DNA from 2 places in the Halomonas sp. GD1P12 genome. Region 1 is predicted to be linked to the other one. Evidence: predicted binding sites of a transcription regulator. Region 1 holds the regulator's gene; the other holds the start of a gene.

Region 1 (6,100 bases):
GCCGACGTCGATCGCCCCTACGCGCACGTTGCCGCGGCGCTCGAGGCGCCGCCCTCCACCGCGCCGGCAAGCGCGAGCCAGCCTTTCGAGGCGGTCAGCGAGCGTCTCTTGCAGGAGATGCAGGACATGCGCGCGCTGCTCGCCCGCACTCACGTGGCGAGTGCGCCGGCGCCGTCGACGGCGCAAACGCTCAACACGCTGCTCGCTCGCGTGGGGTTTGGCAACGAGCTTTGCGAGGAGATCAGCGCGGCACTGCCCGAATCGCTCGGCGCACTGTCGCCCCAGGACGAGCGGGTTCTCGCGTGGCTGCACCGCCAGCTCGTCGCGCGGCTCGAGGTACTCGACAGCGAAGAGGCGTTTTTCGACCAGACCGGCATCGTGGCGCTGGTCGGCCCTACCGGCGTGGGCAAGACCACCACCACCGCCAAGCTCGCCGCTCGCTTCGTCATGCGCCACGGCACGCGCCCGGTGGCACTGGTGACCACCGACAGCTTTCGTATCGGCGCCCACGAACAGCTGCGGATCTACGCCCGCCTGCTCGACACGCCGATGTACGCCCTCGATCACGAACAGCCGATCGACGACCTGCTCGGACGCCTTGGCGGCAAGCAGTGGGTGATCATCGACACCGTCGGCATGAGCCAGCGCGACCAGCGCGTCATCACCCAGATCGACCAGCTGCAGGGCGGCGGCTCTAGGGTGCGCCTGGTGCTGGTGCTCAACGCCGCCAGCCAGCCGGAAACCCTGGAAGAGGTAGTGCTGCGCTACCGCCAAGCGGCGCGGGCGGCCGGGGCGGAGCTCGACGACTGCATCATTACCAAGCAGGACGAGGCGGGCCGGCTGGCGCCGCTTCTGGATATCGTCATGCGCTTTGGCCTGCGCGTACTTTTCTGCTCCAACGGCCAGCGCGTACCGGAGGACATGCAGCTGGCCGAGCCGACGGCGCTGGTGGACCAGGCGCTCACCCACGCCATGACCGACGTGCGCGAGCGCGAACCCGCCCGCCCGGCCTGGTCGAGCGAGGCGCTGGCGCCGCGTTGGTCGCGGGAAGTGCTGGGCCAGGGGCGGCGCCTTGGCCTGCTGATGGCGAGCCTTCGCGAGCGCGTTGCCGGCTTCTCTCTGCTGGAGGCGAGCTGGGATATCGCCGCGCTGCCCGGCGTGCTCCACGACCAGCGTTTGGCAGCGCTTGCAGACCGCCATCATGAGCAGCGCGCGCTGGGGGTGGTGTGGTCGCCCCGGCGCGCCGAGCGCGGCATGGAGTGGTCGATGCCGGATCTGAATCTCGATGCCGACGGACGCCTCTGTGCGCTGACGCTTTTACAGCACCGCCAGAGCGCCGGCTGGCAGGCGCGCATCGACGCGCAGCGCCAGGCCGCGGTGCATCTGCTGCCCACCCTGGTCGAGGGCGAAACGCTTAATGCGCTGGAAGCCGAGCGCTTGACCTGGGTCAGCCGGGTCAGCGGAAGCCAGCGGGTATACTGGCAGGGCGAGCGCTACGCCATGGCCGCGCTGTTTGACGAGGCGACCCTGGGCCACCAGGTGCCCGTGCGCTTTCGCGGTCAGTCGCTTTCGCTCTACAGCGCCCACGCCGAGGTTACCGACGTCGCGGGCCGGCGGCTGCTCGCCTGGCGCGGCGAACTGCGCGACCCGGAAACATCGCGGCGGGTCGCCAAGCGCTATTGGCTCACGCCGGCGCGGCTGGGGAGCGAGGCGCTGTCGCTTTTGATCACCCAGCTGCAAAGTGAAGGCACGGTAGCGCTGACCAAACGCGTTTGGCGCGCGCTCAAGGAGTCGGACGGCGGCGAGGTCAGCGCTGAGCTACGGCTCTTGATGGCCAGCGGCGTAGCGTGCGTGGCCACCCACCTGGACAGCGCCGAGGACGAAGAGGCCCAGGCGTTGCAGCAGGATTTACTGCGCCTTTTGGGTAGCCCGCGCAAGCGCCGCGATAGCGCGCTGGCGGACGCGATCATGCACTTTCTAATGACCCGCGACGCGATCCGTCAGTTTGGCAGCGTCAGCCGCGAGACCTTTGCATGAGCGGCCAGGACCAGGCCGCGGGGCTGCGCCAGTGGGCGAACCTGCGCACCGGCCAGTCGGCCGGCGCGCAAGGCGACGACGATGTGCGGCAGGCTCAGGCGTTGGAGGCGAGCGAAGCCAACGCGCACACTGTCGATGCGCCCGTCGCGGACGCGCATGTCGCCAACGCGCACGTCGCAGACGCGCATGCCACCAACGCGCACGTCGCCAAAATACCGCTCGCCGTGGTCGGGCTTGGGTCGAAGCAGCGCGAGCCGGTGATCGCGCGCCTCGACGAGTGGTCGCGGCTTGGCCGGCGCTGGGCGGCAACGCCAGAGAGCTGGGAGGTCGTGCCGGTGGACGCCGATGCGCCGCTCCAGGCGCTCTGCGCGCGCTACTCGCGCTGGGCGCTGTGGGTGCGAAGCGACGCCGAGGCGTTCGCCGCCATGTACCGCACGCTGCGCCTGGTCAGCGAACACCAGGGGCCCAAACGGCTGTTGGCGCTGCATGAGCCGGGCCTGCCCCGCGCCGGGCTGCTCGAGAATCTGCGCGCGGCGGCGGCGGCGTACCTGGGGATCGAACTGCTGCTTTTGGCCAGGTAGGCCATACTGAGTGAGCCACTATGGTTAGGTTATGCTAATGAGAAACGTCATTCTCGCAGCGCTGAGTGGGGTGGTGGCCAGCGGGCTTTCGCTGTCGGCCCTGGCGGGCGGGGGCAGCTGGAGTGTCGATACGACCGGGCTGATGGTCGCGATGAGCGACCGGGCAAGTGCCAGCCAGGCGCTCGCGCCGCCGCCCAGTGCCGAGATTCATCAGGGGCGCATCGAGCGCGTCAACTGGCGCTTCGAAGCGCCGCCGGGGGCCGATATCCATGCCTGGCTTTGCCACCCGGAGCGCTGCGTCGCCCTCGACGGCCAGCGCGGCAGTGCCACCGGCCTTGCCGGGCTCAATGCCGGCGCGCCGCTCGAGTTTCGTTTCGCGTTGGGGCGTGGCCAGCCGCCGGTGAGGGTGAGAGGGCTTCAAGTGATTGTGAACTATCAGTGACCAGCGATTAGCCAGGGGCACGCCGATGTATACAGCAAAGGGAAGAATCCAACACAGCGATATGGTCAACCAGCACATGCCGCTGGTGCGTCGCCAGGCGCTGGCGTTGCAAGTTCGTTTGCCGGCCAGCATCGAGCTCGACGATCTGATCCAGGCCGGCATGGTAGGGCTTTTAGAGGCGCTGGGGCGTTTTGATGCCGCCCAGGGGGCGAGCTTCGCCACCTTTGCTAGCCAGCGAATTCGCGGCGCAATGGTCGATGAGCTGCGCACCCGGGACTGGCTGCCGCGCAGCGTACGCCGCTCGGCCCGGGCCATGGACGAGTCCGTGCGCCGGCTGGAGCAAAGCCTTGGCCGCCCCCCGGAAGAGAGCGAGATCGCCCGCGATTTGGACATGCCAATTAACGAGTACCAGCAGCTTCTGGCGGACACCAATAGTGGCCATCTGCTGCCTTTTGAGGAGCTTCTGGAGGAGGGCGGCGAGCCGATTCAGGAGTCGCTGAACGCGCCTTTCGAGGAGCTACTGGACGGCCAGCAGCGCGAAACCTTGATTGCCGCGATCGAGGCGCTGCCGGAGCGCGAAAAGCTGTTGATGGCGCTTTACTACCAGGAAGAGCTCAACCTCAAGGAGGTGGGCGCGGTGCTGGGCGTCACCGAGTCGCGCGTGTCGCAGCTACACAGCCAGGCCATCAGCCGTTTGCGGGCGCGTCTGCACGAGCCGGACTAAACCTTTTCACTGTCAACCCCAACCGGCGAGGAGCCGTCGATGAACCCCTCTACCCTGATTGGAATAGGCGCCAGCATCCTCTTGCTAGTGAGCGTGCTGTTCTTTACCGCAGAGTCCGCGGCAAGCTTCATCAACCTGCCCGGGCTTGCCATCGTCATCACCGGCACGCTGGCGGCGACCTTCATCAGCTATCCGCTCAAGGAAGTGGTGCGCGTGGTACGCCTGGTGGGGCTGGTATTTCGCCGCGAGAATACCTATGTGCGCGACGACATCGACGAGCTGGTCTCCATGGCCAGGCTCTGGTTCAAGGGCGACGTGCGCGCAGTGGAGCGCGAGCTCGAACACACCCGCAACCCGTTTTTGCGCACCGGCATCCAGCTCGTCATCGCCAACACCAAGGAAGACGAGATCTTTGACATGCTGCGCTGGCGTATCGCCAGGCTCAAGGCCCGCGAGCACGCCGAGGCGCAGATCTTTCGCACCATGGCGACCTACGCGCCGGCGTTTGGCATGATCGGTACCCTGGTGGGGCTGGTCAACATGCTCGAAGTCATGGACGCCGGGGATCTCGAGGTGATCGGCCCGCGCATGGCGGTGGCGCTTCTCACCACCTTCTACGGCATCCTGCTGGCGAACCTGGTGTTCAAGCCGGTGGCGGTGAAGCTCGAGCGGCGCACCGAGGAGCGCTTGATCACCATGAACATGGTGCTCGAAGGCATTTCGCTGATCACCAAGCGCCGGCTGCCGTCGTTCATCGAAGAGACGCTGAACTCGTTCGTGGCCAACTACCACGACGAGATCAACGATCCCCACGTGAAGCCGCGCCCGGGCAGCGGCGTCGCGGCGAAAGGCTAGCGCCATGCTCAATTGTGACGCCCGCCACGCGCTGGAATCGCCCTTTACCGGCGGCGAAGGCGAGGAGGGGTGGCTGACCAGCTACCTCGACGTATTGACGCTTCTGATCACGCTGTTCGTGCTGCTGCTGGCACTGACGCCGGCGGGTAGCGGCGGCGAGGCATCAAACGAAGGCCAGGGCCTTCAGCCGCTCTCCTCGGGAATCTTGCCGCGCGACAGCGGCCTATCGCCGGCCATGGCCGCGCTCGATATTCAGGGCGTAAGCGTCAGCCAGGGGCGCGAAGGCGTGACCCTGCGCATCGACGACAGCCTGCTGTTCGCCAGCGGCGCCGCCGAGTTGACCCCCCAGGGCGAAGGCGTGCTCGAGCGATTGAGCGAGGTGATCGACACCTTCGAGGGCGAGGTGTCGGTGGAAGGCCATACCGATAACGTGCCGATTTCGACCGCGGCGTTCGCCTCCAACTGGGAGCTTTCGACCGGGCGGGCGATCGCGGTGGTGCGCCATCTCGAGCAGGAGGGCGTGGCGCGGCAGCGGCTACGCGCCGTGGGCTACGCCGACACGCGCCCGCTCGCCGGCAACGACACGCGGGAAGGGCGCGCCGCCAACCGCCGCGTCGAATTCGTGCTGCGAACTCCCGCCCCGGAGCCGGCGCGGGTTACGCCTTAAGCCCCGGCGCAGCGCCGCTGCATCTCCTGAATCGCCTTGCCGGCGCCGTCGAGATCAAACGTCATGGTCCAGGGCGTGGCACTCCCCTGCTCGAAGCCGATGAACAGCTGCTCGCCTTCACTCATGCGCGCCAGTAGCGCGTCGAGCTCGCCCAGGTAGAAGTGGCTGTAGAAGCCGTCATCCCCCTCTTCGACGATGAACTCCGCCATGGTCTCCATGATCGGCGTCTGGTCGACGCGCAGCCGCGCCGGGACCAGGTTCACCGCGCGGCTCTCGGACTGCGTCTCTTTGAGGGTCACGCGTAGTTCGAGCCAGGGCAGGTGGCACACACCTTCGGTAGCGTTCACGCTCAAAATGGCGTCCGAATAGCTTTCGGCCTCCAGCGCGCGAAAGTGGCGCTGGCCGGCATCGGTGGTCGTCGCGGCGTGCCAGGCGCCGAAGGCGGTGTCATCGCTGACTGGATAGCGCGCCGCCTGGGCGGCGGTGGCGAAAACGAAGAGCCCGGCGACGCCGAGCGCGGCCGCGGCAACAGAGTGAGACGTCATGGGACGGTGCGCCGAGTATTGATGTCGAGAAAAGATACGCATCACTCCGACTGGCCGAGCAGCGGCCGCACGTTGTCGCTTAAGTAACAGTCGTCGAACTCGCCTTCGGCGGCAAGCGCCGCCAGGTCCGGGATGTTGATGTGATGGCGGTCGCGATAAATGAGCCCCGCCTCGCTAAGCGCGGTGAACGTGCGGCTGACGTGCACCGGGCTGAGTCCCAGTACGTCGGCGAGCTGCTCCTGGGAGAGC
Region 2 (6,100 bases), 370 kb from region 1:
TACTTAGCACTTTCTTGAATCGCGCAGGAATAAGTTCGAGCTTTTCGACCGTGACATCTTGCGCCTCAAAACCGGCCAAAATATTGCTCAAAAAATCCTGATCGTGGAAGTAACCAATCTTTCTGATTTCGCGTTTGGCCGGGTATTGAGAACGATCAACGCCCGACAGCCCCAGGCTTTTTGCATTCTCGACATCGCCAATTTTATCTGCTTTGTCCAAACAGAACTGAAAGCCCTCCCTGAGCAGTGGAGAGTAGGTTAACGCGCTACCCGCCGGAAGGCTCGAGACTATTTCGTCAAAAACATCGAATTTTTCGTAAGCAAACATTCAAGCCGCCTCTGCTATATCAATCAATTAACGCTAAAAGGTTGTCATCGCGCCCCAGAAAGGCGGCTTGAGACGCGTCCATCCGCGTCGAAGAGCGATTTTCATCACTGCCGTCAGTTTGTTTCACAGAAGGCAAAAGCCTGTAGGCTTCGAGAAATTCCAACGCCTTGTCGTGACTGATGTCGGCCATCAACTCGAAAGCCATATCATGTGCGCCAAAACAGGCACTCAGGATGAAAGCGAGCTTTCTTTTCTGCTCATCGCCAAGCTTCGCCATACGCTCGTAGCTGGGTAGAAAAAGTACGTCCGCACTCTCCTGCTCGCTGGCGCAGGGCGAACGCTCATTCAGTTTTTCCGGCAGATGGCTATAGTGGCTGATATTGTGAAAACGGTAGAAACGGAATCCGTTGCGGCTCGCCCAATGCTGTAGCTCGGCAAGGCTAGGCTGTTTCTCATGAGTCAATTGAAACGGCACGCGTGCCTGAAGCAACAACGTCTTTTCCAGATATTGCTTGCCGTTTTCCAGGACGGCCATGGCATCGCTGAGTTCGTCCAGAATGAGCCAATCGAGGCTCTCCAGCCCCGTAATACTGTCCACCGCTACCGTATTGATCGGCAGGTCCGCAATTTCTTGGCCCCCCAAATGGTGGCGTTCAGCTAATTTATCTGCCGGAAGCGGTGTCAGAGTGCTGGTCATTTCTGGGGCCACGCAGGCATGCAGGGTGGCCGGCTGTCCATCACCCAATAAAGCGTGCTGGAAAAGCTGAATCGTATCGCTGCCTTCGTATTGCTTGGGCGCCTTGATTTCGCTGGCGGGGTCAAAAGCCACGATGCCGAAGGCGCCTGTCGCCGCCATCGGATCTGCCAAGCCACGTTTAATCAGGCTGGCGCGATTATCCAACACGATGATCTTGCCTTTGAGCTGCCAAATAAAATCCTCAGTGAGATGAAGCCTGGTCGTTTGGGTATCGCTTCCCAAAACGTCTTTTGTTTTACCGCTGATCAGCTGCTCTAGAGTGCGATCCACTTTCATTTCTGGCTTGGTGGCCCTGCCTGGAAGGCGTTGGCGATGACGCTTCTTCTGGCTGGCCGAAAACTCCTTGTTTCCAGCGCGTTCTCGCACCAGAGGAGCCAAGGTACTAAGCAGTCTGTCGGTAGCACGATCAATGTGGTGCTTCTCTTCGCCAACGCTGAATGCCTGTGCCACGTATTTTTGATAGAGCGCTTCGTCATCGAAAAAAGCGACCGCTGCATTGAATAGCGGCTGTAACTCTTGCTCGCTGAGCAGGTGCTGGTAGGGCTCTTCATAACACTGTTCGGGGAAATCGAACGCTATGCCAGCTTCGTCCACCATTTCGGGCATACCACCCCGGTTGGAGATCAGCGCCGGTATACCATTGAGCATGGCCTCGGCGAGCACCCGCCCGGAGCTCTCCCACCAGAGGCTGGGCGCAGCCAAAACGCGTGCGCGGCTGTAGGGCCCTCGCATGTCATTAGTATTGGCCGTTACGGTTACATTGTTCAGACTGTTGCGCTGTTGGCCCATCCGCCTAGTCGTCTCACGCAGGACGGCCGACCAATCGGCGCGCGCCTCCACAACCTCAAGTTCGATATCCGGGCGCTCTCGCTCGAGCTTTTCGGCTAGTTGCACGAACACGCTGGCGCCCTTCTGCCAGCTCGGATTTACGAAAAGCAGCCGCCTGCGCTCGTGTTCATCGGCAACGAAGCGGTCCGAGGCAATAAACTTGCCTACCGGCGTGGAGGTAAACCCTACTTCCTTACGATACATGTCCGCCGTTGCTTGGCTGTCGGTCACGATCAAATCGATATCCCGGCACCAGCGCGGCGATTTGTAGTTGCCATTGGCCAGGTAAAAAGCGACCGGTATACCACGATCCCGGGCTTCATCGGCAATCAACATATCGACAGTCTGACCGCCGTAAAACCACACCACATCCGGCTTGAAAGAATCCAACAGATACACATACTGGCTATACCAGAGCCCTTCTTCATGGGTGGTGAAATGATTTCGGTTATAGCTGTAGCTCACGAGCATCTGATGAGTCAGAGGACCATCTTCCGCGTCGATCAACTGGTGCAGATGGGAATCGAGATCAGCGAACTGCTCCTTGAGAAGCGCCATTCCCTTGGGATTGTCGAACACCGTAGCCCCTAGCACCTTGACGTCATACCCATTGGCCACTAACTGCAACAGCATTTGGCGTACGGTCATGCTGGCACCGCTGGACGTATCGAGCAGGCAGAACGGGTTGGCCCATAGCAAACGGGGTTTACGCTTGGGTGTGGCGGGGGTCGTCTTGGCCATTAGGCAGCTCGCAAAAAAGTGGCAGTCTGCCTAGTCTACTTCGCGACGACGCGTACCAAAGAGGTAAATGCACCTGTTTTTAAGCAGGTATTCCCTGGACTGCTTCAGGAACCAGGATTGCGAAGGAGATAATTGTCGTTACCGAATATCCGGCGTCACGTTCAAGGTCAACCCGATGAAAAATGTGTAAAGGAGGTGGTACCAAGCCGCCTAAAAGAAAACGGGGCCTGAAGGCCCCGTTCTTTCATGCGTCTTACTACTGAAAGGATTAACCCAGCAGTGACAGTACAGACTGCGGCGTCTGGTTCGCCTGGGCCAGCATGGAGGTACCCGCCTGCTGCAGGATGTTGGCGCGAGTCATGTTGGACACTTCTTTCGCGTAATCGGCGTCTTCGATGCGTGAACGCGCTTCGGACAGGTTGGTCGAGGTGGTCGCCAGGTTGTCGATTACCGAATCAAAACGGTTCAGCGTGGCACCCAAGGTTGCGCGGTTGGTGTCCAGAGTCTTGGTCGCGGCATCGACGGAGTCGATTAGATTCTGGAAGCTGCTGTGGGCTGCGGTGCCACCACTAACGGCAAATGTGGTGCCGGTGATTTCACTGCCGCTTGCTAAGCCCAGACCCGCCACAGTCGCATCGACGGTCTTGACACTAATCACGTCTTCGGAATCGGTGTTGGAGCCAACCTGAATGCTCAGGCTGCCGCTGGCATTGAGCAAGCTAGTGCCGTTGAAGTTGTTGCTGCCTGCTACGCGGTCGATCTCGGCCAGACGCTCGTTGATCTCAGTGGTGATCGCAGTACGGTCATCGGCGGTGTTGGTATCGTTGGCGCCCTGAACCGCCAATTCGCGAATACGCTGCAGGTTGTCGTTGATCTGGTCCAGACCGCCTTCCATGGTTTGAACGAGCGAGATACCGTCGCTGGCGTTACGGCTCGCCTGATCCATACCCTTGATCTGGGCGGTCATCTTGTTAGCGATGGCCTGGCCCGCTGCGTCGTCAGAAGCGCTGTTGATACGCAGGCCGGAAGAGAGACGCTCCTGCGCCTGAGCCAGCATGCCCTGGGACTTGCTCAGGTTGTTCTGGCCAATCATGGAAGTAATGTTGGTATTGATGACGGACATGGGGTAATCCTCTGTGTTTAGTGGCCCAGAAGAGGCCTTTAAATCGGCGCTTGCATCGCCGTTATTATAATTAACGGCTGTTGGAGGTACTTCTTTAGGCCTTTCGCGCGATTCACATGAGAAAAAATGCGGGAGGCGCCCAACGAAAAACGGGGCCTTGCGGCCCCGTCGTTCACTTCACTCGTTGTGCTACTGCTCGAGCAATTAACCCAGCAGAGACAGTACGGACTGCGGCGTCTGGTTAGCCTGCGCCAGCATGGAGGTGCCCGCCTGCTGGAGGATATTAGCGCGGGTCATGTTGGAGACCTCATCCGCGTAGTCGGCATCTTCGATGCGCGACCGAGCTTCGGAAAGGTTGGTTTCGGTCGTTGCCAGGTTGTCGATCACCGAATCGAAACGGTTGAGCGTGGCACCCAGCTCCGCACGATTAGTGTCCAATTCTTTTACGGCGCTATCCACTGAATTAATCAAAGATTGGAAATCACTATGGTCACCACCACCTGATACCGCGGTGGCCGCTGCCTCCAGGTTGGCAACCCCACCACTCACCGCGCCCAGGTTGTCGCTAGTGGCGTCAAAGCGGCTTACTGAAATGGTGTCATCGTCAGTGGTGTTCGCGCCGATCTGAATTTCCAGGTCGTCAGTACTAACGCCGTCCAGCAAGTTAGTACCGTTGAAGTTGTTGCTACCCGCAACACGATCAATTTCTTCAATACGCTCAGTGATCTCGGTGGCAATCGCCGCGCGATCTTCTTCCGTGTTGGTATCGTTAGCGCCCTGCACCGCCAGCTCACGAATACGTTGCAGGTTGTCGTTGATCTGATCGAGACCACCTTCCATGGTTTGCACCAAGGAAATGCCGTCGCTGGCGTTACGGCTGGCTTGGCTCATACCGTTGATTTGGGCAGTCATCTTGTTGGCGATGGCTTGACCTGCGGCATCGTCGGAGGCGCTGTTAATACGCAGTCCGGAAGAGAGACGCTCCTGCGCCTGAGCCAGCATGCTTTGTGAAGAGCTCAGATTATTCTGGCCAATCATGGAGGTGATATTCGTATTGATTACAGACATGAGTATTGCTCCTTGAAGTATAACTGGCCAGCGGGCCAACTTGGCGACGCTTGTGCCGTCGCTACCAAGGGGTAACGGCTGCTATATCCAACACTTGAAGAAACAAGGCTTTTTTTGTGTAGCAAAAAGTAACGCCATACAACAAATGGTGCAGAGGATTCGCATTATTTTCTGGCTATATGGGGCTTGTAGCGTGTAACAAAGTTTCCCATATCTTTATCGTACTCATAACGAAAATGGGGCCTTTCGGCCCCGTCGACACTCATTAATGCGTTATTAGCCAAGCAGAGATAGAACAGACTGCGGGGTCTGATTGGCCTGAGCCAGCATGGACGTACCCGCCTGCTGCAGAATGTTCGCTCGGGTCATGTTGGACACCTCCTTGGCATAATCGGCATCCTCGATACGTGAGCGCGCTTCGGACAGATTGGTCGAGGTGGTCGCCAGGTTATCGATCACGGAATCAAAGCGGTTCAACGTGGCGCCCAAAGTCGCGCGGTTGGTATCCAGGGTTTTCGTTGCGCCATCGACAGCGTCGATCAAACTCTGGAAAGTCGTGTGCGATGCTCCTGCACCGGAAAGCGCGGCAGCTGCGCCACTCACTCCCAAGGCAGCGCTAGTCGCATCGATTGTGCTCACTTCAATAACATCATTGGTCGATGTATTGGAGCCAACCTGAATGTTCAGAGTACCGCCACCGCTAACATTAAGCAGGTTAGTGCCGTTGAAGTTATTGCTGCCCGCTACGCGGTCGATCTCGGCGATACGCTCGTTGATCTCGGTCGTGATCGCCGCGCGATCGTCGGCGGTATTGGTGTCGTTAGCACCCTGTACCGCCAGTTCACGAATACGCTGCAGGTTGTCGTTGATTTGATCCAGACCGCCTTCCATGGTCTGAACGAGCGAGATGCCGTCGCTGGCGTTACGACTGGCCTGCTCCATGCCCTTGATCTGAGCAGTCATCTTGTTTGCGATCGCCTGACCGGCGGCATCGTCGGATGCGCTGTTGATGCGCAGACCGGAAGAGAGACGCTCTTGTGCCTGAGCCAGCATGCTCTGCGAAGCGCGCAGGTTATTCTGGCCGATCATGGAGGTGATGTTGGTATTGATAACGGACATGGATGAGATCCTCGGTATTTTATGGCCTGAGAAGGGCCTACAGGTCGGCGACTGCATCGCCGTTATTATAATTAACGGCCGTTAACGTGGATTCTTGAATGGTTTAAAGCCGTTTTGTGAAAATAATTTTGCTTGC

The links. Region 1 encodes FliA, which starts transcription of late flagellar genes. Its sites were predicted from a motif close to CTAAAGTTNNNNNNNNNNCNGCCGATA; they were not measured.
Region 2: a site for FliA is predicted at 4,918-4,944, ahead of OCT39_RS02395 (flagellin). Genes of this name have one in related genera too.

Annotation. Positions count from the first base shown of each region.
Region 1 is NZ_CP107007.1:131,643-137,742, forward strand. Features, by position in the region: gene flhF (flagellar biosynthesis protein FlhF) at 1-2,037, shown strand, start outside; gene OCT39_RS00610 (hypothetical protein) at 2,121-2,618, shown strand; gene OCT39_RS00615 (flagellar protein FlhE) at 2,656-3,060, shown strand; gene OCT39_RS00620 (RNA polymerase sigma factor FliA) at 3,086-3,784, shown strand; gene OCT39_RS00625 (motility protein A) at 3,824-4,639, shown strand; gene OCT39_RS00630 (flagellar motor protein MotB) at 4,644-5,306, shown strand; gene OCT39_RS00635 (hypothetical protein) at 5,303-5,851, opposite strand; gene OCT39_RS00640 (Crp/Fnr family transcriptional regulator) at 5,893-6,100, opposite strand, start outside.
Region 2 is NZ_CP107007.1:498,042-504,141, reverse strand. Features, by position in the region: gene OCT39_RS02410 (hypothetical protein) at 1-328, opposite strand, end outside; gene OCT39_RS02405 (glycosyltransferase) at 348-2,654, opposite strand; gene OCT39_RS02400 (flagellin) at 2,923-3,777, opposite strand; gene OCT39_RS02395 (flagellin) at 3,982-4,845, opposite strand; gene OCT39_RS02390 (flagellin) at 5,122-5,964, opposite strand.